Regions from separate parts of the Dictyobacter alpinus genome, predicted to be linked through region 1. Evidence: riboswitches for the same ligand, from Rfam matches in the RefSeq annotation. Region 1 holds a riboswitch; the other holds the start of a gene.

Evidence for each region. Region 1 has a riboswitch for S-adenosylmethionine ahead of metK (methionine adenosyltransferase). Riboswitches for the same ligand answer to the same signal wherever they lie in the genome.
Region 2: linked by a shared signal. The riboswitch ahead of metX (homoserine O-acetyltransferase MetX) and the one ahead of metK (methionine adenosyltransferase) in region 1 are both predicted to bind S-adenosylmethionine.

Annotation. Positions count from the first base shown of each region.
Region 1 is NZ_BIFT01000001.1:4,117,786-4,133,042, reverse strand. Features, by position in the region: gene alaS (alanine--tRNA ligase) at 1-906, opposite strand, end outside; gene EL633_RS16290 (hypothetical protein) at 1,378-2,304, opposite strand; gene EL633_RS16285 (enoyl-CoA hydratase/isomerase family protein) at 2,311-3,108, opposite strand; gene holB (DNA polymerase III subunit delta') at 3,188-4,216, opposite strand; gene EL633_RS16275 (RNA polymerase sigma factor) at 4,765-5,577, shown strand; gene EL633_RS16270 (anti-sigma factor family protein) at 5,574-7,487, shown strand; gene EL633_RS16265 (acyl-CoA dehydrogenase family protein) at 7,655-8,803, opposite strand; gene metK (methionine adenosyltransferase) at 9,093-10,346, opposite strand; SAM riboswitch class I at 10,516-10,625, opposite strand; gene ahcY (adenosylhomocysteinase) at 10,840-12,108, opposite strand; gene EL633_RS16250 (PfkB family carbohydrate kinase) at 12,295-13,242, opposite strand; gene EL633_RS16245 (HD domain-containing protein) at 13,335-13,970, opposite strand; gene mtnA (S-methyl-5-thioribose-1-phosphate isomerase) at 13,990-15,117, opposite strand.
Region 2 is NZ_BIFT01000001.1:1,403,218-1,418,474, forward strand. Features, by position in the region: gene EL633_RS05495 (CHAP domain-containing protein) at 1-818, opposite strand, end outside; gene EL633_RS37795 (CHAP domain-containing protein) at 1,111-2,202, opposite strand; gene EL633_RS05505 (S53 family peptidase) at 2,690-3,988, shown strand; gene EL633_RS05510 (DUF2207 domain-containing protein) at 4,161-5,972, shown strand; gene asd (aspartate-semialdehyde dehydrogenase) at 6,039-7,109, opposite strand; gene EL633_RS05520 (aspartate kinase) at 7,373-8,854, opposite strand; gene EL633_RS05525 (homocysteine synthase) at 8,944-10,272, opposite strand; gene metX (homoserine O-acetyltransferase MetX) at 10,309-11,457, opposite strand; SAM riboswitch class I at 11,886-12,005, opposite strand; gene EL633_RS05535 (Uma2 family endonuclease) at 12,207-12,782, opposite strand; gene EL633_RS05540 (RNA polymerase sigma factor) at 13,063-13,656, shown strand; gene EL633_RS05545 (HEAT repeat domain-containing protein) at 13,656-15,257, shown strand, end outside.

The DNA.
Region 1 (15,257 bases):
GCGGATAAGTCGGCGCAGGACATACTCACGGCCACCGTTACCGGGCACAATACCGTCCGCAAGCAAGAACGCGATCGCGCGACTATGATCCGCGATCCGGTTATAAGTGACACGCTGCTGCTCATCGTGGCTGGTCAATTCTCGAATACGGCGCAGAATAGGTTGAAAAAGATCGGTCTCATAACTGGTTTTGACACCCTGCAAAATCATCGCCAGGCGCTCCAGTCCCATACCAGTATCGACCGCTGGGACTTCCAGCGGCGTTAGCTCTCCATGCTCGTCACGATCATATTGCATAAAGACCAGATTCCAGAGCTCCATGTAATCATCATCCTCTGAGTTGACTCCTTCCGCACGTTGTAATCGCAGATCACCCTGATAATAATGGATCTCCGAACACGGTCCACAGGGACCAGTCTCCCCCATCGACCAGAAGTTATCTTTATCACCAAATGGTAGGATACGCTCTGGTTGGACGCCAAGCGCTTTCCACAAGCGGACCGCTTCCAGATCATCCTGATGCACCGTAATCCAGACTCGCTCGACAGGAAGTTTGAAGACCACTGTGAGGAGTTCCCATGCATAGGTAATCGCCTCGCGCTTAAAGTAGTCGCCAAAAGAGAAGTTGCCAAGCATCTCAAAGAAGGTATGGTGACGGGGAGACACGCCGACACTTTCTAGATCATTATGCTTGCCCGAGACGCGCAAACACTTCTGGCTACTACAGACACGCGCAGATGGCGCTGGCGCTAAGCCCAGGAACACATCTTTGAAGCGTACCATACCAGCATTCACAAACAGCAAACTGGTATCTGATGACAAGACAAGCGGACTACTGGACATAATTTGATGGCCGTGTTGTGAAAAGTAATCAAGGAAAGTCTGCCGAATTTGATCGCTCTGCATAATAATTTTCTCCTGTAATGATGCTATTGATGGGTAAAACAACAATCGTACGCAAGATCCGAACATACAAAAAGCCCGCCCCGAGTAAAACTCAGGGCGGGCTGATAGTTTTTTTATCAATACCCGTGGTACCACCTGTATTGGAAGCCACGCTGGAATGTGCGCTTTCCCACTTATCAGACACGGAAGCCATGCGCACCACAATGCGACATCTTCGATGTCCTGCCCCAGGATAACGGAGGGCTACCGGCAAGAATTATTGACAACACAGGTTGTGTTCGTTCCGCATCGCGATCCAGATCACAACAGGTGATCCACATCAGAGGGGGGCATTCCAGCTACTTGCTGAGATATCGGACTCTCACCACTTCCGATTCGCTGTCACTCAGAGTAACATGTACTCGTCCCTCGCGACGATTTCTGCATATGATACCTTGAGTATACCTGCTCCCCCTAAAAAAAGTCAAGCAGCTATAGATTTTTGAGGATATACCCTCCGATTTCGTAGCCCCGACCGGGGCGTTCGTTGTCGGGGAGATCGGTGAGCCATTCCCATTGGCCTTCTTCGACAATGTCAAAGGTGGCTTTGATGAGGTCGGGGAAGGTGCGTGGGACAAGGGGGAGGATGCGCCGATGGGTGGCGTCATGGTCGGTTCCGTGGACGTCAAAGGCAAAGCCACGGATGTCGGTGAGCAGGACGGCGATGCCACCCAGGTCGAGCAGGGAGCGCATAAAGTGCAGGTGGGCATTGATGACTTTGATGCGGAAATTCTGCGCGGCATCCTGGTAGCGACGATGGCGCTCTTGCTCCAATAACAGTTCAGGTGAGGCTTGCTGGGCACGATCCAGTACATCGAGGAGTGGATAGCTGAAGAGTTGTGAGAGCACAAGTGAGCTGACAACCAGGCCAAAGTCAGCAGTACGTAGGGTGTAAATCTCTGGTGGATCGGGGACAGGGCATTGCTCAAGACATTGGGCGGCGGCATCAAAAAAGGCTTGTCCGCCCGCCGCAGCCAGGGCTGTCCAATCCTGCCGTCGGAGCAGACGAGTCAGGTTGGTGCTAACACCGCCAGTAATATCACACTGCACCAGGCGTATCCGTTTACGCAGCGAAGCAGCTAGCAGTTCATCCCGACCGCGCTGCATAGCATTCAGGTCCAGATCCGCCAGCACAACCTCTTCGGAAGAGCGTCCCACATCGGAGAGCGGAACCTCGGTACAGGCGCCTGCGCCCAGTATAAGGCTGCTTCTGGAGGTGCCCACGGAGCGTTGCATCAAGCCACGCGAAACAAAGGTGGCACAATTTTTGAGGTGTTGCGGCGCTTGCTGGCGAAACCATTCGCGCCGCTCTTTGCCTTGCATCTGGCTATTATATGAAGAAAGTGTATCAATACGCACGATTTGCTATTTCCCGCTATATTTTGGTGGCCGTTTCTGCATAAACGCCTGCACACCTTCACGATGATCGGCGGTTTCAATGGCCATTGACTGATATTTACCCTCTAATTGTAGCACGGCTGCGAGATCTTTATCCTGCGCTTCCTGGAATAGCTTTTTGATCAGACCATAGGTGCGCGTTGGACCATGGGCCAGACGTAGAGCCAGAGCCCTGACAGTCTCTTCAAGCCCGGACTGTGGGACACTGCTTGTCACCAGGCCAATACGCGCAGCCTCTGTACCGCTGATCTCTTCAGCTAATAATGCCAGCTCTAACGCTTTACCGGCGCCCAGTAGACGCGTCAAGAAATACGCGCCACCTCCATCCGGTACTAATCCGATACGAGCAAAGGCTTCAGATAATCTGGCGTTATCGGCCGCGATGCGCAGGTCACAGGCCAGGGCAATATTGAGCGAGATACCTGTGGCGACACCATGGATGGCGGCAATAATGGGCTGGGGTAGTTGTAGGATACTGTTAATCAGACGATGGTAGGCAGCAAGGTGTTCTTGAGCGGCCTCTGAGTCATTGGCAGAAGGTTCACCAGCAAAAGCGGAGAGGTCCTGACCAGCCCCAAAAGCACGGCCGGCTCCAGTGAGAATAACACAGCGAATAGTTTCATCCTGTGCCGCAGCTTCAACAACCTCGGTCATTTCCTGGATCATAAGCTCATTAAAGGCATTTAAGACCGTTGGACGATTCATGATGATGGTGAGAACACCGGCCTCAAAGTTGATAAGGACATGCTGAAAATCGGTTCGCATAGCATAACTCCTCTTCCTTGATTAGTTATCAATCGTGCTCTAAGGCGAAAGAAGCAGAAGCAGAGGTTAGCGGGCAATGCTATGCCTTGATGGTTGGGGTATCCAGCATCAAAACTTCCAGGGCCACACGGGCATTGACGTTTTGATCAAGGGATTCCTGGGTCTGCAAGATAGCACGCACCATACGCTCAGCCTCTCGCGTCCCAACCTTTGCGGATTGCTTTTTGAGTAGATCGCGCATATCCACATTGACGGTCAGGTCGAGACAATTATTCGCTGCCAATACCATATCACGCCACCATAATAACCACAACTCTAGCAACTGGCGCAGTTTCTCGCCATCCGTTCCCTGACGTTGCACAAAGTCGAAGCGCTGGATAGTAGTGCTCACCGGAATTTTTGTCAGGAGCTCTAATTGGGCCTTGCGTTCGTCCAGGAGATCTTCATCCTCTACCGCCTCCACGGCCCAGCCTAGGCGACCTGCGGCCAGGGCGGCAATCAGGGTAGCCTCCTCAGGCTCAACCTCCCAGCGTTCAGTCAAAGCCTGTTGGATCTGTGATGAAGTCAATAGCTGCATTGATAGCAGTTGTACACGCGAAATAATCGTTGGTAGGAGCACACCTACATCTGGGACTGTCAGCAACAAAACTACATCCGGCTCGGGCTCTTCCAGTGTTTTCAGGATACAATTGGCTGCCTGCACATTCATATCCTGCGCGTTTTCAATAATGAAGATGTTGCGTCGGCCCTCCATCGTACGTCGGGAGGCATCGGACTGTAAGGCACGCACCTGCTCGATCACAATGAATTGCTTGTCAGCGGCCTTACTGATAACATGGATATCGGGATGATTTCCATGGAGAACCTTACGGCAAGCGAGGCAATTATTACAGGGTTCTTGAGGAGCTATCTTTGGATCAGGACCACCGGTACACAACAGGGTTTGGGCCAGGCGGTGGGCCAGCAAGCTCTTGCCAATCCGGGGCGGACCAGTGAGTAAATAGGCATGACGAATCTGTTGCGCGGCTAATGTACGGCGCAAAATATCTATTACATGTTCATGGCCAACAATATTCCAACCTGGTGCTTGTGTTTGCGGGATTCCCATACCCTCTATGGTAGCAGAATTGCTCTACCTTCGCAAGTAAAATATGCACGTTTTTTTAATCTTAAGCCGCATGCCAGCAGTCCTCAAAGAGATTGTACAATGGTAGCAGAAATTGAAATGTAAAGTAGCAAACTCCATGTGCAAGTGAGTACCATATGTGATAGGAGATTTATGCCTGTTCAAAAAAAGCTAAGAATATGCTTAGGATTGCTGGAGAGCACCAATCTCTTCACATAAAAACTGCATAAGCTGCATCAATCTAGAGGGAAATATGGTATACTAGCTCGTAAGAGTGCTCGTTTCAGCCAACAAAATCTCACAAACAGCACTTTCAAGACCACAAGAGTAAAGTCAACGCTTTTCCGTGAGCTTATCGGGCTCACGGTTCTTATGTATATATAATTATCTTTCAACCCGAAAAGTAGTAAGAATGAGAGGGTACAAGGCGAAGCAATCCAGGCGCTGGTTCGTTTGTACAGCGACTGTTACACCTACATGCTCCCGTAGAAAATATGAAAACTCTGCATTATATAAGGCCGATGTAACCGATGGATACCTCTATACGTTTCTACAATGCGAATAGCAAATTGGGTTCATCCGCAAACGATGAACAGCAAGGCCATTCAACTATTCCTATATCTGAAGATGAAACTGGCAATAAAGAGGCAGTCGTTGAAGTTGATGAGACGTTGCAACCTTCTCAGCCAGAAATAGCGGCACAACCTGAACAGGTAAATGTGGCTGACTTTGAAGCTATTTTCACCCGCTTTCAGGGTCCGATTACAAACTTCATCTATCATTTAATAGGAAATAGAGAACAGGCCTATGATCTTGCTCAAGATGTATTCGTAAAAGCCTACAAAGCACTCTTAGGAGGGACAGTTGTCCAACCAGGGGCGCTCTCGGCCTGGCTCTATCGCATCGCGGCCAACACCACAACTGATTCATTACGGCGTAGACGTTTAATTGCGTGGTTACCGCTCTCATTATTTAATGAAGATCGCGGTATTGGCGCTGGCATGGTTTCAGATTCGGGTGGCAACACAGGAGACGGCTTTAACACGGGCGAAGAGCAGCATGCTGAGCCCCGTTCCAGTTCAGTCAACTCGATGTATGAGCGCAATGGATATGATGGTGGACGTTTTGAAAGTAGGGTGGCGGATCGTGAAATTGTGGAACGCGTCTTTCAACAACTCCCACAGAAATATTCAGCGTGCCTCTGGCTTTACGAAAATGATGGTTTATCTTGCGCGGAAATTGCCGAAGTACTGAGTATTAGTCCATCAGCAGTAAAAATGCGTTTAATGAGAGCAAGAGAACGATTTATTGGTTTGTATCAAAAAGAGGTCGGTGAAGATTGAACTGTCGTCAGGCGCGGGCAATGCTCGCCATATATCGTGAACAAAAACAAGATCCGACGAAAGTGCCCGAATTAGAAGATCATCTAGTGCATTGTGCAGATTGCAAAGAAGCATACGCTCAATACCAATTAGTTGGAGAGCGCATACGTTCTATGCCAGCAATCGAGCCAGCCCCAGATGCTCGTCAAAAACTGTTGCAGGCGTTAGCGGTTGAGCATGTGCGTTTCCTACAGAACGCACCGGCTTCAACTACCTCAATTCCAACGCCAGTCTTTCTTGGCCCTTATTTAAAAGATCTTGCTCAACAACCAGCCAGGGCTGATTCCCTGGCAGCCTTTTCAACCGCGGATACGGGACCTCTGCCTGCCATTCAGGCGGCACGCCCACGGCGGCTACGGCAAACACAACATTTTGCGATCATCGGTCTGGCTGCTTCCTTTATGATTGTCGTCATGTTAGGTGGACTTATTTCGCTCCTTTTCCTGGCCAATCAGGGACAACAAGTGGTCTCGTTACCATCTAATCCCGCCAGCCTCGGTCATACCGAGATTGCGCAGGCTGATCCTGCTATCGTGGCCACACAGACACTCTATAATCATGTTGTTAGTGCGAGCACCAGCAATGATACGATCTATTATTCAGCGTACGATAATAGCTCAAATTGGATGTTGCAAAAACTGGATACGAGCGGAGATCCCAATACCAGTCGTGCAAGCACCGAATTGCTGACCCATCCCAATACACGTCCGTTGATCGTGCTGGGTAGCAATGAGGACTGGCTGTTCTGGCTGCAACTAGAGCAATCCAGGAATGCGAATAACAAACAAACGCAGCAGTCAGCTACACCTACAAATACCTTTGAAGGTAGCTGGAGCCTTAAAGCCCTCTATCTGGATAAAAGCCAGGATACAACAGAGAAAAACGCAAATAGCGATACGACCAAACCGCTCACTCTCTATACAGATACATTTAATAAAGCCAGAGTGGCGGATTGGGTGACATCACCAATTCAAGGTTTGAGCTTTTATCATAATCATGCCCTGGTGGCTTTATTAGACAACAAAGGCGTATCGCATCTGCTGAATTATCAATTTACTCAGAACAGCATTGAGAAGAAAACGGAACTGGCGACCGCGAAAGATCAGCATGTGCTCACCTCCCCAACAGCTACAACCGATGGCTATAGTATCTATTGGGCTGATGAGTGGTTGTCGCAGGATCAAAAGCTCAACAGTAATATCTGGACACAGCAGGCCGAGGATGCTCAACCAAAAGAGACTGGTCGTTGGGCTCCGCATGCCAGCAATCATACGTATCTGTATCGCGACGATGAACATTCATTCCGTCCACAGTTGGTGAATGGCACCCTTTTCCTGCTTGACAGCGATACAGGCAGCGATCAAGCAACAGCCAGCACAACCCCTACGGTGCAAGCTACCGCAACCACTACGGCGACGCCTGGCGCACAGGCCAGTGCGACACCTACTGTTGAGGCCAGCCCTACAGCTACCCCACAGGACCTGAATAAGCTGTTGCTCAATCCAACCGAGGTTGATCCCACGGTACAAACACCACAGATTGATGCCAATGTGTCAGGTAAGTTGCTGGCCTTTTCAGCCAGCGGCGCAACACCTGAGACAACCAATATCAATGATAATGAGATCCTGACAGGACTCCAGAGTGGTGGGACCTTCTTGATCTGGCAAAATAGCGCCAAAGATTTCAAAATGTATGATACCCGCGCCAAAGTTATGGTCAATGGTATTAATAACATTACCAAAGGTAGCGCTGCCTTTGTCTCGGTCAACAATACCACAGTGATCTGGACAAAATATGTCACCCCTGATGCCTCACAGGCTACAAGTGATGCGTCTAATGTGGTTTTCAACACATTGAAATGGCCGAAATAAAACATTTCGCGCCTTTGGCGCTCCAAAGGTTTTAAATGGCGTCAAAAAGTGTTCTCCGAACACTTTTTGACGCCACATTTACAAGAAGCATGGGCCCTTCAGGGACCGATTGCGGCTGGCTGCAAGCTCCACGATAAGAGTGGGAATAAACACTATCTCAGAGGTTATTAGCAGCCGAGTTGCTTGGCTATCAGCATGCGTTGTACTTCGCTCGTGCCTTCACCGATCTCGTTGATTTTGACACTACGCCAGTAGCGCGAGACTGGATATTCATCCATATATCCATAGCCCCCATGAATCTGTACGGCCTGGTCGGCAGCCCGCTTGGCCGTTTCAGAGGCAAATAGCTTGGCCATTGAAGCCTCACGGGTATAGGGCTTGCCCTGCATATGTAGCCAGGCGGCTTTATAATACATCAAGCGAGCCAGCTCAATCTCCATATCCATATCCGCTAACTTAAACTGAATGGCCTGAAATTTGCTGAGCGGCTGTCCAAACTGTTTACGCTGCTGAGCATAGCTCAATGCCTCGTCCAGACAGGCTTGCGCCAGTCCAACAGATAGGGCGGCAATGGCCACGCGGCCAGCATCCAGGATATGTAGAAATTGCTTAAAACCATCGCCTGGCTGTCCGAGGATATTTTCCTCAGGTACGCGGCAGTCCTCAAAAGAGAGTGGACGCGTATCCGAGGCCTTCCAGCCCATCTTCTTGTAGGGCTTTCCGATCACGTAGCCAGGGGTATCTTTAGGAACAATAATATTAGAGATGGCATTGCGACCACTGGGGGTTTTACCGGTGATGGCTGTAATGGTCACACCACCAGTGAGATCAGTACCAGCGTTCGTGATAAAGGACTTTGAGCCATTGATACGCCAGGAACCGTCCTCTAGCACAGCTCGCGTCTGCGTTCCACCGGAATCAGAGCCAGCTTCAGGCTCGGTCAGACCAAAGGCCCAGAGCTGTTCACCACGGGCCAGCGGCAATAGGAAACGCTCTTTCTGCTCCTGTGAACCAAAGAGGAAGAATGGTGTCGCGCCAAGGGAGGTATGAGCTTCCATAGTAATACCAACCGACACATCCCCACGTGAAATCTCTTCAATTGCCAGGCAGTATGAAAGAAAGTCAGCGCCAGCTCCACCATACTCCTCAGGAAACGGGAGTCCCAGTAAACCTAGCTCCCCCATCTGGCGTACCAGATCATAAGGGAATGCACCTGTGGCATCTATCTGTTCAGCAATAGGCTTAATTTCTTGTTCAGCAAAATCTCTACACGTCTGACGAATGGCCATCTGCTCTTCGTTGAGTGAAAAGTCCATTTCGAAGGACCGCCTTTCTGCACTATAACATGTTATTTTAAACAGCCTAGCCATGGCTGTCCGTTACCATTATAGTCGATCAAGGCAATCAATAGCGAGGATTACGCAGGGCTTTTTCATGATCTTTTTTTGACGCCTGCGGCGCCAGGCCAGGGGTGGAGTATATGGTGCGCAGAGCCGCGCACCATATACTCCACCCCTGGCGTGTGATCTGTGGGCGAACACAAAACATAAAAAAAGCAGTGCTACTGTCTTTTCGACAGTAGCACTGCGATAGGATGTTCACCTGTTATTGTGAGACAACCTCGTTGCCTGAAACGTTAGCGCCTACACCTTTACGCAGCATAGGTACTTTATCCAGGGCCTCCCAGGGGAGATCCACATCAGTACGACCAAAGTGACCAAAGGCAGCTGTCGGCTGATAGATCGGCCGGCGCAGGTCCAGGGCCTGAATGATTCCGGCTGGACGCAGGTCAAAATGTTCGTTGATCAGGCGGATAATCTCTTCGTCAGAGACTTTGCCGGTACCGAAGGTTTCCACGAAAAGTGACAGTGGGCGAGCTACACCGATCGCATAGGCGATCTGCAACTCAACCCGATCAGCCAGACCGGCCGCCACAATATTCTTGGCGATATGGCGAGCAGCATAAGCGGCAGAACGGTCCACTTTGGTGGGATCTTTACCACTGAAGGCGCCGCCACCATGACGGGCCATGCCACCATAGGTATCGACAATAATCTTACGACCAGTCAGACCAGCATCACCCATTGGGCCACCAGTGACAAAGCGTCCGGTTGGATTGACATAGATTTTGGTCTCAGCATCCAACAAATGCGCAGGGATCACAGGCTTGATAATATAATCAAGCACATCCTGGCGAATCTGTGCGCGGTCCACATAATCAGCATGCTGGGTAGAAACCACAATGGTATCGACACGGGTGGGTGCACCATTCTCATATTGAACGGTGACCTGAGCCTTCCCATCGGGGCGCAAATACGTCATTGGGCCCTGTCCACTCCAGGATTTACGGCGTACCTGGGATAACTGGCGAGTCAACTTATGGGATAGGCTGATGGGCATTGGCATCAGTTCAGGGGTCTCGTTACAGGCAAAGCCGATCATCATACCCTGGTCGCCAGCACCAATGCGCTCTAGTTCATCATCGCTCAGGACGACAACCTTATTGTCATCTCTGGATTCTAATGACTTGCTGACACCCATATCAATATCTGGTGACTGCTTGCCAATGGAGGTGGTCACCCCACAGGTACGATAGTCAAAACCATAATCAGCATTGATATAGCCAACCTGCTCGATCGTCTGGCGAACCACAGCCGACATATCGATCCAGGCCGAAGTCGTAATCTCACCAGCCACAAGCACCAGGCCAGTAGTCGTAGCCGTCTCACAGGCAACGCGAGCCATTGGATCCTGCACCAGGATGGCGTCCAAAATGGCATCTGAGATCTGATCGCACAGCTTATCGGGATGGCCTTCGGTCACCGACTCACTGGTAAAAAATGTCTTAGGGCTGCGCATGAAACTTGTCATGGGCCATTCCTTTCTTACAAAGAACATTATGATACATGCATATGTATGGCCAGGTGATTACATATCATCTATGCTGAAGATTCAATGAGAATTTATTATGTGGGGTTAAGGCATAAAAAAACCCCTCTTCATCAGGGGGTGTGACATTTGCACATTCCCCTCATCTTGCGGCATAGCATAGACCGCCGGAATTGGCACCCTTCTTGTCGGAACAAGCGGGTTGCCGGGCTTCATCGGGCCGTTTCCCTCCACCTCTCTTGATGAGAGTGATTACACTCATGTATTTATTTGTCCATGTATGGAGATGAATTGTTATCATCTCTGTGTCTGTTATCACTCTTGATTGTACTTTATAGCCTGGCCTGATGTCAATGGAATGAACTACTTTTCTCCTACTGGTTGCTGGCTACTTTATAGCACCCAGTAGCCAGTAGGAGAGGATAGCACCGGTCGGCAGCTATCCGTCAGTAGGCACTATGACTTAGGTACCAGACTCCCAGGAGCTGAGGTATTTCTCTTGCTCTTCGGTCAGTTTGTCATACTTGATACCCATGGCATGCAATTTGAGGCTGGCAATCTCTTTATCCAGCTCCTGAGGTAATGTGTATACCTCGTTTTTCATCTCTTTGGCATTTTTGAGCACATATTCGGCACCCAGAGCCTGGTTGGCAAAGCTCATGTCCATGACACTGGCTGGATGGCCTTCGGCGGCAGACAGGTTAACCAGGCGGCCTTCGGCGAGCAGATGGACGTGACGACCATCGGCATAGGTGTACTCATCAACAAAATCACGGACGCGGCGTTTGTTAACGCCGAGTTTCTCCAGGGCAGGAATATTGATCTCGTCGTTGAAGTGACCGGAGTTGGCAATCAGAGCGCCATCTTTCATTTTTTCCAGATGAGCCTGATCGATGACGTTGATGTCGCCGGTTACGGTGATGAAGATATCACCAATGGCAGCAGCCTCAACGCCAGGCATGACGCGATAGCCATCCATAACGGCCTCTAAGGCGCGAGTAGGATCGACCTCACATACAACCACGTTGGCACCATGTCCATGGGCGCGTGAAGCGACACCACGACCACACCAGCCATAACCAAAGACAACGATGGTACGACCGGCCAACAGGATATTGGTTGAGCGAATGATAGCATCCAGGGTGCTCTGACCAGTACCATAGCGGTTATCGAACAGGTGCTTGGTATCGGAATCATTGACGGCCAGCACTGGGAAGCGCAGGACACCCTGCTTCACCATACTATGCAAGCGGATAACGCCAGTGGTGGTCTCTTCCAGTCCACCGATGATGGCAGGAATCAGATCGGTACGTTTGGTGTGCAAGGTCGAAACCAGATCACAACCATCGTCCATGGTCATCTCTGGATTGTGGTCCAGGACAGCGCTGATGTGCTCATAGTAGGTTTTCTCGTCCTCGCCTTTGATAGCGTAGGTAGGAATACCATACTCGCTCACCAGGGCAGCCGCCACATCATCCTGAGTGGACAAGGGATTTGAGGCACACAGCACCAGGTCGGCACCGCCGGCTTTTAAGGTGATGGCCAGGTTGGCGGTCTCAGTTGTGATATGCAGACAGCCAGACATGCGCAAGCCTTTCAAGGGCTGCTCTTTAGCAAAGCGCTCTCGAATCAGGCGTAGCACCGGCATCTCCTTGGCAGCCCACTCGATACGGTCTTTACCGCGAGGGGCCAGGGAGAGATCTTTCACATCTCCACGTGTTGAAGTTGTCATATATTTTATTATTTCCTTCCGTTTGAAGTAGGATTGCGCAGGGCAACAAAGGAACGCTCCAAAGAGCGCCTCAGCATATTCTACAACATTTCTTGAGGTATGACTATGGCACACAACGTGCATAATACACACAACAAGATTTGTCGTGAATGCTCTTCACCCACGACGGTCTCCTCATACAAACAATTAGTTCGTCTTTTGTGTATTCCAGTTTGGATCAAAATGCGAATAGGTTACCAGTTCGTTATAGCGAGTCTCAATATCATTCATCGACAATGAAGACAGGCCACCAATGCCAAATTTGGCACAGGCAAAAGAGCCAACGATATTGCCATGGACCACGGCGCGCTTGAGATCATCAACCGCATAGCGACCAGAAGCATCGGGCTGTACCGAAGAGAGATATCCGAGGAAACCACCAGCAAAGGAATCACCCGCACCGGTTGGATCCACGACCTCTTCCAGAGGATAAGCCGGGGCACTGAAATAGGTACCATCCGCGCCAAAGAGCAAGGCACCATAGCTTCCCAGTTTTACCACCACGTACTTTAAGCCAAGGCTAAAGAAGTGACGGACTCCGGTCAGGATGCTGGCCTGATTGGTATAATGGCGAACCTCTTCTTCGCTCATTAAAAGCACATCCACCTGCTTCATGACTTCAGTCAAAGGATCACGAGCGATATTGATCCACAAATCCATGGTATCCAGCACCGTGAATTGGGCACGAGGAGTCTGCTGAAGCACCTCTAGCTGCAACTCGGGTTGAATATTGGCCAGAAAGACCAGAGGACTCTGTGTATACTCTTCTGGCACCACAGGATGGAAATCTCCGAAGACACCCAGTTGTGTATCCAGCGTGTCGCGGGTATTCATATCCATATGGTAACGTCCATGCCAGTGAAAGGTTTTGCCTTCCTGAATCTGCAGACCGGCGAGATTGATGTTGTGGCTACGCCAGAAGTCAAGATGTTCACGAGGAAAATCACTTCCCACAATCCCCACAAGGTTCACCTGATCATAAAGAGATGCAGCAGTTGCAAAATACGATGCCGCTCCACCTAGAACACTATCCATCCTGGTAAAGGGCGTCTCTACGGTATCGAGGGCCACGGAGCCCACAACAAGAATAGGCAAAATTCGCCTCCATTAAAAATGTCTCTGAAAGGTAAGAGAGTGGAAACCCTTAAAAAGTTTCATTACTCGCCACCGGATTTACACACATCCATTTACACGGGTGTAGCATCATTGAGATGTTCAATGACACCATCCAGAAATGCAATGGCATTATTAAATTTGTCTCGCGCCATATTGCGCGCGGGAACGGTGTTTAAGGATTGGTAGAGCTCAATAAAACGCTCTTCGACATGGCGCAAGATGGCTGCCAACACCTCACCGGTCACAGCCCGATTAGGATAACGGGCCCCGAACTCGATCAGGGAAGTGACAACTGCAAGGCCACTCAACCTTCCTAGTTTATCAGCATCGTACAAGATGCGCCCCTCAGTCACCGTCTTATCACGTTGATCAGGCTGAGCCACCGTCGTATGAGTTAAAATAGCTTGCTCCACCTTCTGGATCAACTCCTCAGGAGCCTCCCGAGCACGCAAGAACTCAACCGCCATTTCAGCCGATTTCACCTGATGATCTTGAAAGCCATGAGCCACGGTCGAAATATCGTGCAGATACCCTGCAATGCTCAAAGCATCAAGATCAATGTTCGGTGACGCTTCATCCTCCTGAACCTCTAATTCCAGGGCCAGCATCTTACAGTTTGCTACAACGGCACTCACATAGCGGAAGCCTTCATTCCCCATGACTTCTTCAGCATATTGGGCAACCGCTGGCACAATCTCTTTATCCATGTATCTACCTTGTATCTATTTATTCGCTTTTATTCTGCCTGCTCGGCATACACCTGGCGCGTAATGTCTCAGTATACGGGGCCCTCATGATTCCTTTTTCTGTCACGATCGCCGTCACATACGCATGCGGCGTGACATCGAACGCAGGATTCGCCACGGCAACATCCATGGGGGCAATGCGCGTCCCATAGAGGGTCGTTACCTCCTCTGCCTTGCGCTGCTCAATCGGAATCTGTTCACCGCTGAGGAGTGCAAGATCGATGGTGGAACATGGAGCAACCACATACAGTGGGATCTGATGTACATGAGCCAGTACGGCCACACTGTAGGTGCCGATTTTGTTGGCCACATCACCGTTGGCAGCGATACGATCCGCACCAACAAAAATAGCCTGTATGCGCTTCTGACGCATAAAATAGCCGGCCATATTGTCAGTGATTAGCGTCAATGGCACCCCTTCTTGCTGCAATTCCCAGGCCGTCAGGCGAGCACCCTGAAGGACTGGTCGGGTTTCATCCACAAATACATGCACATGCTTACCAGTGTGGGCCGCCATATAGACAGGAGCCAGCGCGGTGCCAATTCCAGTGGTTGCCAGCGCACCAGCATTACAATGCGTCAAAATTGTATCACCATCCGCAATCAGCTCGGCCCCATGGAGTCCCATCTGCCAGCAGGCCTGTACATCCTCGACCGCTATCTGGTGTGCTTCTGCCTTCAATACCTCAGCAAGCTGTTGACTTGAGAGGCCAGCCTGGCAGGCTTGTCGAGTGGAGCGCTGCATACGCTCAATGGCCCAGAACAGATTGACCGCCGTAGGGCGCGTCTGGCCCAACAGCTGACCAACCTGAGCAAGATGAGCCTCAATTTCTGCTGGAGTCGTCTCCAATCGATCCGCATCCCGTTCCGCAAGGAAGCGCGTCACGGCCAACGCCATGCCAAATCCAGCGGTAACACCAATCACAGGTGCACCCCGGACCCGTAGCTGCGCGATCGCCTCAGCCACCTGCTGCTCATGGGTGAGATGCAGGTAAACCACCTGCTGTGGAAGAAGAGACTGATCCAGCATATGCACAACTGCACGACCATCACCATCATCTTCCCACCACACCGTCCGTACCTTAGGATCGAAGTTATAATCATTCAAGGGAGCCGTGCCTCCTTCACATCTTTCCAGGTAAGACAGGAAAGATACATTGGGCATAATCCCCCGGTATGTAACGAAGGGGCAGCGCGACCTGCGCATTATTAACCCAATAGTACTAACAAATCGGCTAATGATTGCAG
Region 2 (15,257 bases), 2.7 Mb from region 1:
GTCTCTACAACTGCAACATGGCCATAGGAGCCAGCGCCTTGCGTATAGGGGCCTAACACGATAATCGAAGGTCCATTCGGGTTAGGGACTGGGGAGGTTTTCCAACCATAGGCAGGCGCCTGATAGGCCCAATCGCCAGCGTTACCAAGCCAGGGTACCCAGTGGCCAGTCAATTGGTGATAGCGCATATTCGCCCAATACGTACATTGTCCATAGAAGAAGCGACTCAAACTTCCTTGATCCTCGGCCGGAATATTATTAGCGGGGGCGGCCGTCTGCACACCAGCATAGACCTGGTTACCTGCGTCATAACCATCTTGCGTCACCGCCGTAGCGGTTGCGGCCTCGGCTGCGATCAAGGCTGTATCGTTTTTCCTGGATGTTGTCGAGTTTGTGCTAGGATTAAATAATTGTGCCAGCTTGCCGCTTGCCTCACCATTACCTGTCGGAAGTACAGCCAGTAGCGTACCAAATAAAATCACAATTAAGACGAGCGCCACACCGACGTGAACCACTGTACGCCTGCCCTGGGGAGGGCGCAAAGTACCGGTACTTTTTTTGCCAGTGCTGGGAATAAATACAGGTTCACGCAATGACTTTGTCGTATTCTGGGTCTGTACTGTGGTTGGCATCATGGTAGCATCTAATGGCAACGGAACAAGAGGAGATTGTGCATCACCGGGGGCTGGCATAATAGGAGCGGCGTCAGGAAACGCATCCTGATCTATTAACATGCCTGGAGCTCCACCACCCATTCGTTGTGTAGAGGGATGTGGGTGTTCAGCATCAGCAGTACGAGAACGGTCACGAAATAACATACACATTACCTTCAATCTTACGCAGGTGCATCAGATACGACGTTTCAAATAGGCCTACTCAAATACTTAACTTGACTTTACCTAAGTACTGGGGACTCAGTCAATTAATCAAACTTTTCGTAGGACTATATAACTATCGTGCATTTGAATGTAAAGCTTTTAAAAATACCACAATGTTTGTCTTACAAGGCACATCGCTCGTATTATTCGCATGATGAAGATAGGTTATTCTGAAATTTTCTTCGGGATTTGAGGATCTTACCAAAGAAAATTTCAGAGCGTGTATGCTGGGTTAATCTGGATACCAGAGAAAACTGATGCCACGACCAGGATAAAAGGTATGCCAGGTGAGGGTGGCCCAATCTCCATTCCAATTCCAATTACTGGTGAGGACACTGCCATCGCCATTGACTCTTTCAACAACAGCTACATGCCCATAAGCGCCCGCGCCCTCAGCATATGGACCAAACACCATAATGGAACTTCCATGAGGATTGGGGGTACTGGAGATATTCCAACCATAGGCGGGAGCTTGATAGGCCCATTGATAAGCGTTCCCTAACCAGGGTATCCAATGACCGGTCTCCTCGTGATAGCGCTGGTTAGCCCAATAGGTACATTGCCCATAAAAGAAACGGCGCAAGCTTCCAGAATCTATTGCAGAAACATGCACATCTAAGGGAGCAGCTTTAACCCCTGCGTAGACACGTCCACCACCAGGATCAAAGCCATCAACGGTGACAGCAGTGGCGGTAGCCGCCTGAGCTTGAATCAAGGCTGTGTCATTTTTTCTGACCGCGGTCGTATAAAAGGGAAAGGACAATGTACTATAAATGTGTTCACTTTTATCGACGGGTACCAGTGCCATCACACCTCCCACGGCGATAAATATTGATAAAATACTCAGAGCACCATGCACGATCAAGCGCCGTCCCTGTAAGGGGGTCGCCGGAGCGGGTCTCCTCTTCTGTGTCGCTGGAATCAAAATAGGAGGTCTGCCTATTGGTCGCGGAACAGCGGATCTGACAATTGTCTCTGCTCTTTGCGCGCCTGCCAGATGCGGCTGAGGCAGTGCTTGACCAGGAGGAACCGGTAAAAATTGTGGGATCGTGGTCACAGGTAACTGGGAGGCTGGAAATTGGCAGCCACCATCTGGAAAGACATTAGGTAAGGGTTGAGCAGTCAAAATATATTCGTTGGAAGCTACAGGCGGAAACAATGGAGGAGTATGAACAACATCATAAGAAAAAAAGTGCTCACTTTTAGGAAACGGCAACTGTTCAATCGGCATATTCGTTCCTGCGGCTTCATGAGCCAGTGGGGCAATACGATTACGCTGCCGATATATATTCTTTCGCTTACGATAACGATCTGAAGACAACATCCGTAAATACCTTCACAATTCAGCTGAGCTGCACTACTACAAAACGACCCAACACCAGATGTACTCAACTTCTCATCATAACTGTAACCAAATCAGGTCCCCAGGTCAAATAAGCGTGTATTCGATAGGAATATATTCCTACCTGATAAATCATATAAAATGGATATTGTAACCCGTATCGTATATGTCATATCTTGTATCTTACGCACGTGATATCAGCGTTATACAGTCAAACCAAAGAGTTAGGGGCCTTGAGAGGCTTACCTGATTACTACAAAACTAGCGTCATCCATGATAGGATATGATAGCGGTTCTTAAGAAGTGTAAGACAAATAACCTCAGCCTGATGAGGTTAAGGTAAAAACTTCCACGCCATCGCTCTCACATGTCCCTGGACGCTACGCTAGAGAGATGAAGGAAGCAGGCGAGAACAGTCAAGTGCCCATTAAGGATAGTAATTTAGAAGCTAGTGTTGTTAGGAGCTAAAATGAAACGCACTCTGCGTCTTCTTGTCCCTTTGCTGCTTATCTTCCTGATGCTACCATCGTGTGGTCCAGTCTTAGCAGTAGGAACGGACGGACAACCTACCCCCACCCCCCAACCCACGCGTGCGGCCAGTACAGATGCCTGTCCCGCCATTATTAGACAATTACCAACCTGCCTGACACCCAATGCAATGCGTAAGGCTTACGGCATAGATGCACTACATAAACAAGGTTTCACGGGAAAAGGACAGACGGTCGTTGACATCGTCTCCTTCGGTAGCCCGACCCTGCAAAAAGATATGGAGGTCTTCGACAAGACCTTTAATCTGCCACCAGTAAATCTTCAGATAATCTCTCCTCTCAGTGTTCCCGAATATGATCCTCACCATGACAAAAGCGGCTGGGCGGCTGAAACAACGCTAGATGTACAGATCATCCATGCGCTGGCGCCAGACGCCAAGATAGTGGTGCTGGTCAGTCCGGTCGCTGAAACCGAAGGCACGATTGGTCTACCAGAGTTCCGCAAGCTTGAGCAATATACGATTGACAACAAGCTCGGCAACATTGTTTCTCACAGTTGGGGTGCATCCGAGTTGACCTTTAAAGATCAAAAGGGACAGGACGAACTGAAGCTGTGGAATACATTGCTCCAGAAAGGGACCACCCAGCAGGGTATGACCTACTTCTCTTCTTCTGGCGACAACGGTGCCACTGATTTTGCGGACATGGATGCCAAAAAGATCGCTGATGTACCCACAACCAGTTTCGCGGCCGATTCACCATGGGTAACCAGTGTGGGTGGTACAACCCTGGAAACAAAGAACGGTAGCTTTCAAGAAAAAGCCTGGTCAGGTAGTGGTGGCGGTTTCAGCTCATTCTATCCTACCCCATCCTATCAGAAGCTCTTACCGGCCGGCACCCTGGCACAATTCAAGGATCGCCGTGGCGTACCCGATGTCTCAGCTGTAGCGGATCCATTTACGGGTCTGGCCGTCTATATTGCTGGTAGCTGGACACAGGCTGGTGGAACAAGTGCCAGTGCCCCGGTCTGGAGCGCCATTACAGCCATGGCCAATCAAAAGGCGGGCCATCCTCTCGGCTTCATCAATCCAGCATTGTACAAAATAGCCACTTCTGGCGCCTATCCACAGGCTTTCCATGATGTAACCATCGGGAATAATGACAATCCAACCGCCAAAGTCAAAGGGTTTAATGCAGTAGAAGGCTGGGATGCAGTAACAGGATTGGGCACCCCCAATGCTGAAATCCTGGTACCCGCATTAATCAAAGAAATACACTAGCCATCAAGCTAATTCCTCACCCATATTAAGATATGGGGGCACACAGTAGCGTGTGCCCCCATATTCTTTGATCTTCTCCTCAGGTTTGAATCTTTTCATATTATAGCGTCATGCTATATATGAGTATATCTATATCCTACTCTGCGCAAATTTTATATGAGGAGCCCATAGCATGATCCGAAAATTATATCTGGTAATACCACTCTTCCTGCTCTTATGTATTACGGGCGCGTCGCAGGCTTTGGCCGCACCCACTCAGAAAGAGTATACGGCGGAGCTCTATAACTCAACAATCAACGTACAAAAAAATAATACACTTATTGTGACCGAGGCCGTAACCTTTCATTTTACGGGCGGCGATTTCAGTTTTGTCAATCGCGAAATCCCCACCGATCAGACCGATAATCTCTCGATTGTCAGTGCCAGTGTGGATGACAAAACTATGAGTCAAGGCACCGATAATGGACAGTATGAGGTCGATAATAGCAGTAATCCAGTCAAGCTAACCTGGCATTTCAAGGCACAAAGTGACACCAGCCATACGTATCGGCTCACCTATCGTGTTCAAGGTGTCATCCAAAAAACACAGCAAGCGGATCTACTGGATTGGTATGCCCTCCCAAAATCCTATAGCTATCCCATTCAAGCTACCACCATCACCGTCAACTATGCTGATCCCGCACAGCTTTTGACTACTCCCACACTGATACAGGGCGATGCCGTACTCAAGCAACCAGCAACACCAGGATCGGTGGTCTACGAGGGTAAAAATATTGCGCCTGACTCACCGATGGAGATTGGACTACAATTTAAGCCCGGCAGCTTGATTCAAGCGCCACCGGCCTGGCAGGCCCGGCAGCAAGAAACAGATACCTATTCACCTGTTGGCTGGTTGGGGGCGCTCGGTATTGGTATTCTGGTCAGCCTGGTCGCTTTCTTTTATAAACGCGGTCGTCAACCCAAACTTGTGAAACCATCTATTGAACGACACATACTTAGCGAGCCACCATATGGCTTAAAGCCTGGAATCGCCGGAACACTGATTAACCTATCCAGGCATGAAGAAGCCGGCTTTAAGCAGGCACTTGGGACCCTCTTTGATCTGGCCAATCAAGGCGTGGTAACCATCGTAGAGAACGAGCGATCCGCTGAGCAAGAAGAACAGAGCAAGGAAGATCTGAATGTTGAATTAGTCAACATGCCAACGCAGCCAGCCTTACATGAAGCCGGCTTGTTGAGCACCTTCTTCAGAAATGATCAGCAAGATCCAACATCTGTGCCATTTTCTACGCTTGAAGCCCTCTATCAAATGCATGCTCCTCAATTCAGCTCACCGGTGCGCCAGGAATTAAAAGACTATGGCTTTCTGGCTAACTCATATCAGCCGCTGCGTAAGACCCTTGGCTTTCTGGCTGTCTTGCTACTGGTATTGGGCGTGTTTGGAACTATCATTGGCCTGTTTATCGCCAGTAGCCTGCATATGTGGCCATTGGGGTTACTGCCATTGGGATTGCTCGTGGCTGGTATCGTTATCCTGATCATGCGCAGCTCCGGTCGCTACTACTCTGAACAAGGACAACAGGCGATCGCCGAGTGTAGAGCATTCAATAAATATCTGAACAGCCTCATACATGATGAGGAGTTTAAAGCCAGCAGTATGGACCATAAACAAAGCATTTTTGTGCGTTACTTGCCCTATGCCACCAGTTTCGGCTGGGGACAGACGTGGATTGAGAGTTTCCAGCAGATGGGGATCACGGTCTTCCCATCCTGGTTCATGGCGCGTAAACCGCAATATAACGATGATGAGGATGTTCAATACTATCAACCTCTATCACCTATGATCGTCATGGTCCATACCCCACCCCCTGTCAGCAATTATGGCGCGGGAAGTTCCGCAGACTTCGGTGGATCGAGCTTTGGTGGCGGCGGTTTTGGTGGCGGCAGTGGCGGGGCCGGCGGTGGTTCAAGTAGCGCTGGCTAAACATATTAAAAACTATAAGAAGGAGCTGATCTTATAAACGGTCAGCTCCTTGTTTATGTAGCAAGATTACAGCAGGCCTTTGTGGACACACCATTCAGCATTTAAGATGGAGCCACCGGCGGCACCGCGAATAGTATTATGTCCAAGCATAACAAACTTATAGCTAAGGATTGGACAACGGCGCAGGCGACCCAGCGTCACGGTCATACCATTTCCCGCATCACGATCACGCAGGGTTTGGGGCCGATCATGTTCATGACGATAATGTAAAGCGTGCACTGGCGCACTGGGCAACTGGACCGACTGCGGCTCTGGAACATAATTTTCCCAGGTGGCAATAATCTCTTCAGGACTGGCATCACGCTCCAGTTCAATACTGGCGCACTCTAAATGTCCCTCACGTGTAGCGACCCGGTTACAATGGGCACTTACCACCAGCGGAGCATCCGCAAAACCCTGACCCTCCCGCCAGTCTCCCAGCATCTTCAGCGTTTCGCTTTCAACCTTTTCCTCTTCGCCACTGATATATGGGATCGCGTTATCAATAATATCGTACGAAGGGAGTCCTGGATAGCCAGCCCCGGAAATAGACTGCAAAGTAGTCACCAGGACCTTACTCACACCAAAGGCCTGCTGTAAGGGTTTGAGAGCCATAACCAGCGGCGTAGATGAGCAATTGGCATTGGTGATAATAAAACCAGACCAACCTCGCTGACGTTGCTGTTGCGCCACGGCAGCAATATGGTCCGCATTAACTTCTGGAATCAATAACGGGACATCTGCTGCCATGCGATGATTTTTTGCGTTACTGAATACCGCCACACCAGCCTGGGCAAAGGCGATCTCAATCTCGCCCGCGATTTCTCCAGGCAAAGCAGAAAACACGATCTTTACGTCCGGCATCTCTTCAGGACGGCAGGCAACCACGGGCAAAGCAGCCGCCGTGGCTGGCATATCACTACCCGATAAACGCCAGACCGTTGACTCGGCATATGAGCGACCATTATGCTTACCCGATGCAGCCAGAGCAACTACTTCAAACCAGGGATGATTCTGCAACAACTCGATAAAGCGCTGACCAACCATGCCGGTTGCCCCTAACACGCCAACAGGAATCTTCTTATGCTGTCTCTCCATAGTCTTTTGTCTTCTATCTTCTAATGGGACAGTTGGTGTCCGATACACTTACTTCCATCGATCCCCACCACCCACGTAGCAGCAAGGCTTGCCCCTGCTACCAGCTCACGTAACGGCAGGGCTTGCCCCTGCTCCAGCTCACGTAAGAAATGTCCCTCAAACACGTATTCGTGTTGAACGAAGCACGTACAGCCTCTGGCCTGTGCATGGTCGTACGTGAACCGGGGCAGGGGCAAGCCCTGCCGTTACGGGGGGAGACGCTATCAAGCTTGACGGCGCTCTCCTTTGCGTTCGGCTGGATGACGCACCAATGGGATCACCGGCGCGATCAGGTCCCGGTGTAGGCAGCGTAGGGCGCGCTCACTTGAACGATCCTCCACAATCAAGGTGATGCCTTGCTCAGATGCTCCCTGCGAAATAACTGGAATACGCTCGCTGGCCAGGGCGGTAATCGCACGGGCCGAGCTCATAGGATCATTCGTAAAACCAGAACCGATACAGGCACAGGCAGCCAGGCCACGGCGCACCGAGACGCGCCAGAGAGCGGCATCCATGTCATGATGCAGTAACTTTACGACCGAGTCAATAGCTTTTTCATCGACTAAGAAGGACAAATGATGACCGGATGAAGAACAGATAGCGACTGGTGCCGCGCCTGCTTTGGCGGCCAGCACAAACACCTGTCCAGCATTCTCAGGCGCTCCAAAGAGGTCCGTGCTCTCCACAGTAATCATAGCCAGTTTGCGGCGTGTAGAGATCGCGCCCGCGCCACTGGATGTATGATCTACCGGACCAATAACCGTTCCACGAATATGTGGACGGAAAGAATTACGCACACGCACTGGAATGTTGCGCAGGGCAATCGGAATCAAGGTACGCGGATGCAGGACTTTGGCTCCAAACCATGAGAGCCGAGCCGCTTCTGCATACGAGAGGTTTGGCAACAATCTGGTGTTGGCTACCAGCCTGGGATCGGCTGTCAGCACACCGTCAACGTCTGTGTAGATAGAAACATCAACGCAATCAAGGGCGGCACCAATCGTGGTGGCAGAATAATCTGAACCATTACGCCCGAGGGTGGTAACAAAACCCGTAATTGTGCGTCCAAGGAATCCGGCCGCGATCGGAACGATGCCAGCCTGCACCAACGGATAAATCAATGTGTGCGCGTTGGCACGCGTCTCATCGTTCAGGGGATCAGCACCCTCAACCACACCAAATGGCTGGGAGGAATCATGCGGAGGATGACTGGTAATAATAACTTCTTTACGTACTGGTTCGGCCTTGACACCATGAGCTCTGGTAGCCGCTGAGACCAGCAGGATCGAGAGGCGCTCACCCCAGGATGCGACCGCCGCGGTACGCAGGTGCACCATATCTCCAACGGGGGCCGCCTGACGTAAGATACCTACATCCTCACTCAACTGAGCTAATGCAGCCTCAAGCTCGTGCAGCAACGTGTTGCGCTCATCACCAATCGGCGTGACCTGCGCCGCAGTTTCAATATGTTTCTGGCGTAGCGCGAGCAGCTCTTTATCACAGGCCTCCTCTTCACTAGAACACGCGTGACGGGCAATACGCAATAACTGGTCAGTGACCCCAGACATCGCCGAAACCACCACGACAGGAAACGGAGTTGTCGGATCATGCAAAGTATCAGTTATGATTGATGCCACACGACGAATGCGCTCACCATTCCCAACTGAAGTTCCACCAAATTTCAAAACACAGACAGATTGTTCCATAGCAAACCACCACTATTCATCGATTGACTTCAGGACCTGTAACCTTTTCAAACCAAGAAAACAGGCGACAGGTCCCAAAGAGGATTTAGCTACACATCCAGGGCGACACCAACATCAGCGACCGCCGCTTTCAAAGCTTGATCGAGATCATCGATCAGATCGTCAACTGTCTCCAGACCAACCGAGAGTCGGATAAAGTCTGGCGTTACACCCGTTTCGACCTGTTCTTCAGGTGTTAACTGGGCATGGGTTGTACTGGCAGGATGGATGATCAGCGACTTGGCATCACCAATATTTGCCAGATGTGAGAAAAGCTCAATATGGCGGATCAGCTGCTTACCAGCTTCGAGACCACCTTTAATACCAAAGCCAATGATGGCACCGTAACCGCCATGGGTGAAGTATTTTTGTGCCAGGTCATGCTGCGGATGACTCTTTAGACCAGGATACACGACCCAGCTAACGGCTGGATGCTGCTCCAGGAATTCGGCGAGACGCAGGGCATTTTGACTATGGCGCTCCAGGCGCAGTGGCAGGGTCTCAAGTCCCTGAAGGAAGAGCCAGGAATTGAAGGGAGTCGTCGCAGGACCCAGGTCACGCAACAGCTGTACGCGGGCTTTGATGATATAGGCCAGTGGACCTACCGCCTCAACATAACGTACGCCATGATAGGAAGGATCGGGCTCAGTCAGACTGGGGAAGCGACCGCTGGCCGCCCAGTCAAACTTACCACCATCAACAATGACACCACCAATTGAGGTACCGTGGCCACCAATAAACTTGGTTGCCGAATGGACAACAATATCGGCCCCATGCTTCAAAGGCTGCAACAGATAGGGAGTCGGAATCGTATTGTCCACAATCAATGGTAAGCCATGCTCATGCGCAATATCAGCCACCGCTTGAATATCCAGCGTATCCAGGCGAGGATTACCAACCGTCTCGGCATAGATAGCCTTGGTGCGCTCATTGATCAGAGGCCGGAAATTCTCTGGATCGCGGCTATCTACGAAATGAACCTTGATACCCAGTTTCTCAAAGGTATAATGGAAAAGATTATAGGTGCCGCCATAGAGACTGGCAGAAGAAATAATCTCATCACCCGCGCCAGCAATATTAAAGAGAGCCAGCGATTCCGCAGCCTGACCTGAAGCGACGGCCAGCGCGCCAACACCACCCTCTAGAGCAGCCACGCGGCGCTCAAACGCATCCTGGGTTGGATTCATAATACGGGTATAGATATTGCCAAACTGCTTGAGCGCAAACAAATTAGCTGCATGCTCCGGGCTATCAAAAACATATGATGAAGTCTGATAAATAGGTACTGCGCGGGCTCCAGTCGCGCTATCAGCGGTCTCTTGTCCAGCATGTAAAGATAATGTTTCAAAACCATAGCTGCGATTATTGTTCAATGCCATGAGAGTTATTTCCCCTTTTAACGATGAAAATGACAATTAGAACTGACGAAGAGCTTCAGTTAATTGATCCCACTCTTTCAAAAATGCATCATGACCATGTGGAGAATCTAGCTCCACATAACGCGCATTACCTCCTACCATCTGTACTTTATCGGCGAGCCAGCGTACATGTGACGCGGGAAAGAGAAAATCGGAACGGATACCGACAAATATCATCTGACTACGAATACGACCTAAAGCCTCTTCAAGTGAGGCGTAGCCTTCACTTACATCATAGAGATCCATGGCCCGACTGATGTAAAGATAGCTATTGGCATCAAAGCGCCGGGCTAACTGATCACCCTGATAGTACAGGTAATTTTCCACATCGAAGCGACCACCCAGTTCAGGTGAAAAGGTTGGAGCCGTCGCCGCTTCACGCTGGACCGGGTTGCGTGAGAAGCGCATCTCCATCGACTCTTCACTTTGATAGGTAATCATAGCGAGCATACGCGCAATTGAAAGACCGGTAGCAGGTCCATGGCCGGGCAAGTAATCGCCACACAGCCAGGCTGGATCAGCCATAATTGACTGGCGCGCCACTTCATTGAAGGAGATAGCCTGGGCAGAAACCGCAGCCGAGGCCGCGATAACCGCCACCTTCTCAACCAGTTGTGGATACATCACCGCCCACTCGAGCGCCTGCTGTCCACCAATCGAGCCACCGGCCACCATCGCCAGACGCCGTACGCCTAGATGCTTGATCAATTTATGTTGAGCACGCACCATATCCCTGATAGTAATTACGGGAAAACGCATGCCAAAGGGTCGATCAGTTAAAGGATTTTTCGAAGAAGGTCCCGTACTACCAGCGCAGCCCCCGATCACATTGGCGCAGATCACAAAGTAGCGCGAAGTATCAAAATACTTGCCAGGACCAATCAAAGGATTCCACCAGGCCGCCTTCGGATTCTCTGGATCGGCTGGATCGTGGGCATGTGAGCTACCGGTTAAAGCATGCGTAATCAAAATCGCATTATCACCAGTTGCATTCAACTCTCCCCATGTCTCATAAGCCAGGGTCACCGGACCCAGACGCCCACCACGCTGCAACAAAAGTTGGTCAAAAGTGAATATCAACACTTCATTCTCTGTCTGTACCTGCTGCGTCTGCGCTCGCTGAACATATTCTAATTGTGCTACCACGGTATACTCCTTCCTGGAAAAAGGAACAAAAAAAACCCTCACCCTACAGGGGCGAGGGGTAAACGTCTTCGCGGTACCACCCTGGTTTGCTGATACCTCACGACATCAGCCTTTACGAGTGTCATCTTTTTGCTACCTCGGCCACCCAATGTCCCATCATCCAGGCAACAAGATCACACTACAGCTATAACGTAGCCCACGGCTCAGTCTACTAATCCTTACTAGGGAGTTCAACCTGCAACTCAGAGGCCATCTTCAATGCCGGTACGGTGCTGACATCTCATCTCCGTCAACTCTCTGTAGCCGCCCTATACATTTACTCTTCCTCTTCAACGCAATTCTCTTTTTTTAAATTGTAAAGTGCACCGGATTCCAGGAAACAGGTAACAAAAAAGCCCCTCTCAGGGGGGGCCGCTACATTGCTGTTCCCCTCATCTTGCAAAACACGTAAAAACATGTTTCACCGGAATTGGCACCCTGCTTGCTACATTGCAAAGCGGGTTGCCGGGCTTCACAGGGCCGTATCCCTCCACCTCTCTTGATGAGAGCAGTTACTACTGCAAAATATTCAGTTATGGTATGTTCATTTGAACGTGTGCATTAAATTTCGTAACATTGCCGTTACTTTTGTATCATTTACGTTAATAAGTAGTATACCCAAGTCTGTTCTCGACTGTCAAGGGCACAACCATGAGTAGAGGTGTGCAAACTATCCATATTACCGGATTCGAGTATGGCAGGAGACACAACTAATCTTCTTCTAACTCTAAATATACCTTATGATAAATTTCACGCACAGTAAAATGAACCTCAATACTTGAAAGTGCAACAACATCATCTCTATTTTTATAGAGTGAAACAGACCATTGGAACGAACCTACGCGATGATGATGCTCAACATAACATTTACGGGAATCCACAAACAAAATTTCTTGAATGGTTGGATAATACTGGTAAGCTTGTAGTTTTTCTATTTTATCGATCCGCTCAGTAGTAGGTGATAGCACCTCTACTACAACGGATGGAGATTCTAAAGCCTTCTTCCTGGTCCAATCCCTGGGATCACATGACACAGAAATGTCAGGATAATAACATTTATCATTTGTTAATTGTATAGCTACATCAGAGCTATATACATTACAATCACTAGAACTCAAAGCCGAGACCAGCAAATGTGAAATGTTTACTGCAATTTGACCATGCGCTGGAGAGCCACCGGTCATCATCCGAATATAGCCGTCAACGTACTCATATTTTCGCTCAGGAAAGGTTTCAGCGAGCTTCCAATACTCTTCTAGAGTATATTTGTCCTGCGGATTTAACATCTGAGACTCCCCTCCTACACCATCTACAATAAAAGCATGCAAGCTTACACGTACTTATTGTTATTAAGAATACTATACCCTGAAATCGCTAGTTTAAGCAACAAACAAGCACAGCTAATTCCAGAAGCTTGTCGAGTATAAAACACCATCACCTTTTGCAACCCTTTCGCTTCTTGCCGTGTTATGTCCTATAAGATCATAAGCCATTTAGAACAAATCATGAGAAATGGCGCTGCTGATTGTCTATGATGAAAAATTGACAAGCAGCTAAAAGGATGATATGGAAGATAATGATGAAATGCTCACGCGTTTGTTAACGCAAGATATCAATATGCATTTCGAACAACTCGTGCTGGCCTATCAAGACCGGCTCTATGCATTTGCCTTGAGTCGAGTACGCAATGCTCATGCAGCTGAGGAAGTTGTCCTGCTTGCACTTGAGCGCGCATATTATGCCCTCAAGGGATATCCACCACAGCGGATCTCATTGCTCAAACTCGGAGCCTGGCTGTTTGAAATTACACGCAATATAGCCAGTAATTATCTGCGTGACCTGCGGGCACGTGAAAACAGATTGCCCTCAATTTCACTGGATACGACCGAGGCCAGCTTTGGAGCCTATCTGGAAGATCCTGATATTACTCCCGAGGAAGTGGCTTGCTATAACGAAGATCGCCAGGAACTTGAACAGGGCATCAAACAATTACCCACAAATTATCAAACGGCTATTCAGCTCTACTACTTTGAGCATTGTAGTGCCCGCGAGATCGCTGACCGTATTGGTCAGCCAGTTGGCACCGTCAAGTCAAATATACATCGCGGCACAAAACTCTTACACCAGTTGCTCAATACCCATATCAGGGAGGTCCGCTGATGGGAGAACATATTAAAGCACCTGAAACGCTCTTACCAACACTTTTACAGCGACTCCAACTGGCTGAGGCAAGACAGGCTGGCTGGCAGGCACGGGTCCAGGCCATCCACGCATTGGGTGAAAAGAAAGATGTGTCCGCACTCATGCCAGCCTTCACTGATCAGGACGAATCAGTACGTGTAGCCGCCGTCCAGGTCTGTGCAAGTTGGGGTGAAGAGGCACCCGTACAACAATTGCTGACCTGTTTACAGGATCAATCGTCATTGGTCCGTGAGGCTGCCATTTTTACACTGGGTACTCTGGATAATGAAAAAGTATGGCAACCTATCACAGCGGCACAATTTGATCCCAGTCCCATTGTTCGTGAGGCCGCGCTCCAGATGTTGACACAACAGACACCACCGGCATCACACTACAACGAGACACCCCCTCTCTACACATTACAACAAAAAAGAGTGGCGGAGAGTCGGACAGAATATGTACGTACTGATGAGGAAGCGATAGAGAACAGTTTTGAGTTGGACAATCCAGCAACAACCAACAATAACAGTGAGATTATCCCGCTCAGGGGCAAAGCCACCCTCGGTTCTGTCTCCAAAAGCAAGAAGCGTTGGCGTCTACTGGGCACATTGGTAGCAGCAATCTTGCTCTTTAGCCTGCTTGGATCCTGGTTTGCCATCGTTTATCTGCCCGGCGTACAAACAGCTCAAGATAACACAACTCCACGCTGGACATACACAGATGCAACGTTAAATGATAATATCGCATGGAGCACAGATAGTTCACAGATCTCTTTTACGGCTCAACAAAATCAGTTAAACACCTACAATATGGTAACCCACCAACTGGACACCTATCCTGAGGTTGATACAGGAACGCAAATGCAGGCAGATCATAGTCAAATCATGACCAGCAATGTTTCTCCAGGAGGAAAATACCGGGTTGGTATCGACGCAGGAAATGCAGGAAACACAAAAAAAACTGGCAGTTTGTATATATGGGATAGCAAAACTGGACAACTACTGGCCAGCCATCCATATAGTCAACCAGCAGATCTGCCACAAACAGATAGCTCCCACACCAGCATCTCAAGTCCGATACTTTTGTGGTCAAAAGATAATGAAAGTATGGCGACGATAGATGGTAAGGGAAACGTGCTCATCTGGCATGCCCAAACAGCTCAACGAATCTTCTCACCTACCAGTACCCACGTTACAATTGAGTTCTTGCATGCCCAATCACCTACCAGTACCAACGGTACAGTTGAGAAGATTGCCTGGTCACAGGATAACAAAACACTGGCCCTGGCTACGACGAATGGCTATCTGGAAATCTGGAATACGCTCACCGAAAAATTAGTCGGCTCTGGTCTCGTCGCCAGTACTGTACAAACAGTGAGCGTGTCGCCTGATGGTCGCTATGCGGCTGCCGGGGATTTTGGCAACACACTGTCGATTTTAGATACACAATCAGGCAAAGTTGTCGACCATTCGCTCACGATTTCCTATCAGAAAGATGGCAATCTATCCTGGTCAAAGGATAGCCATTATATGATCGTATTTACAAATGGAGACGGTGAGAACAAGATTACGACCACCGTC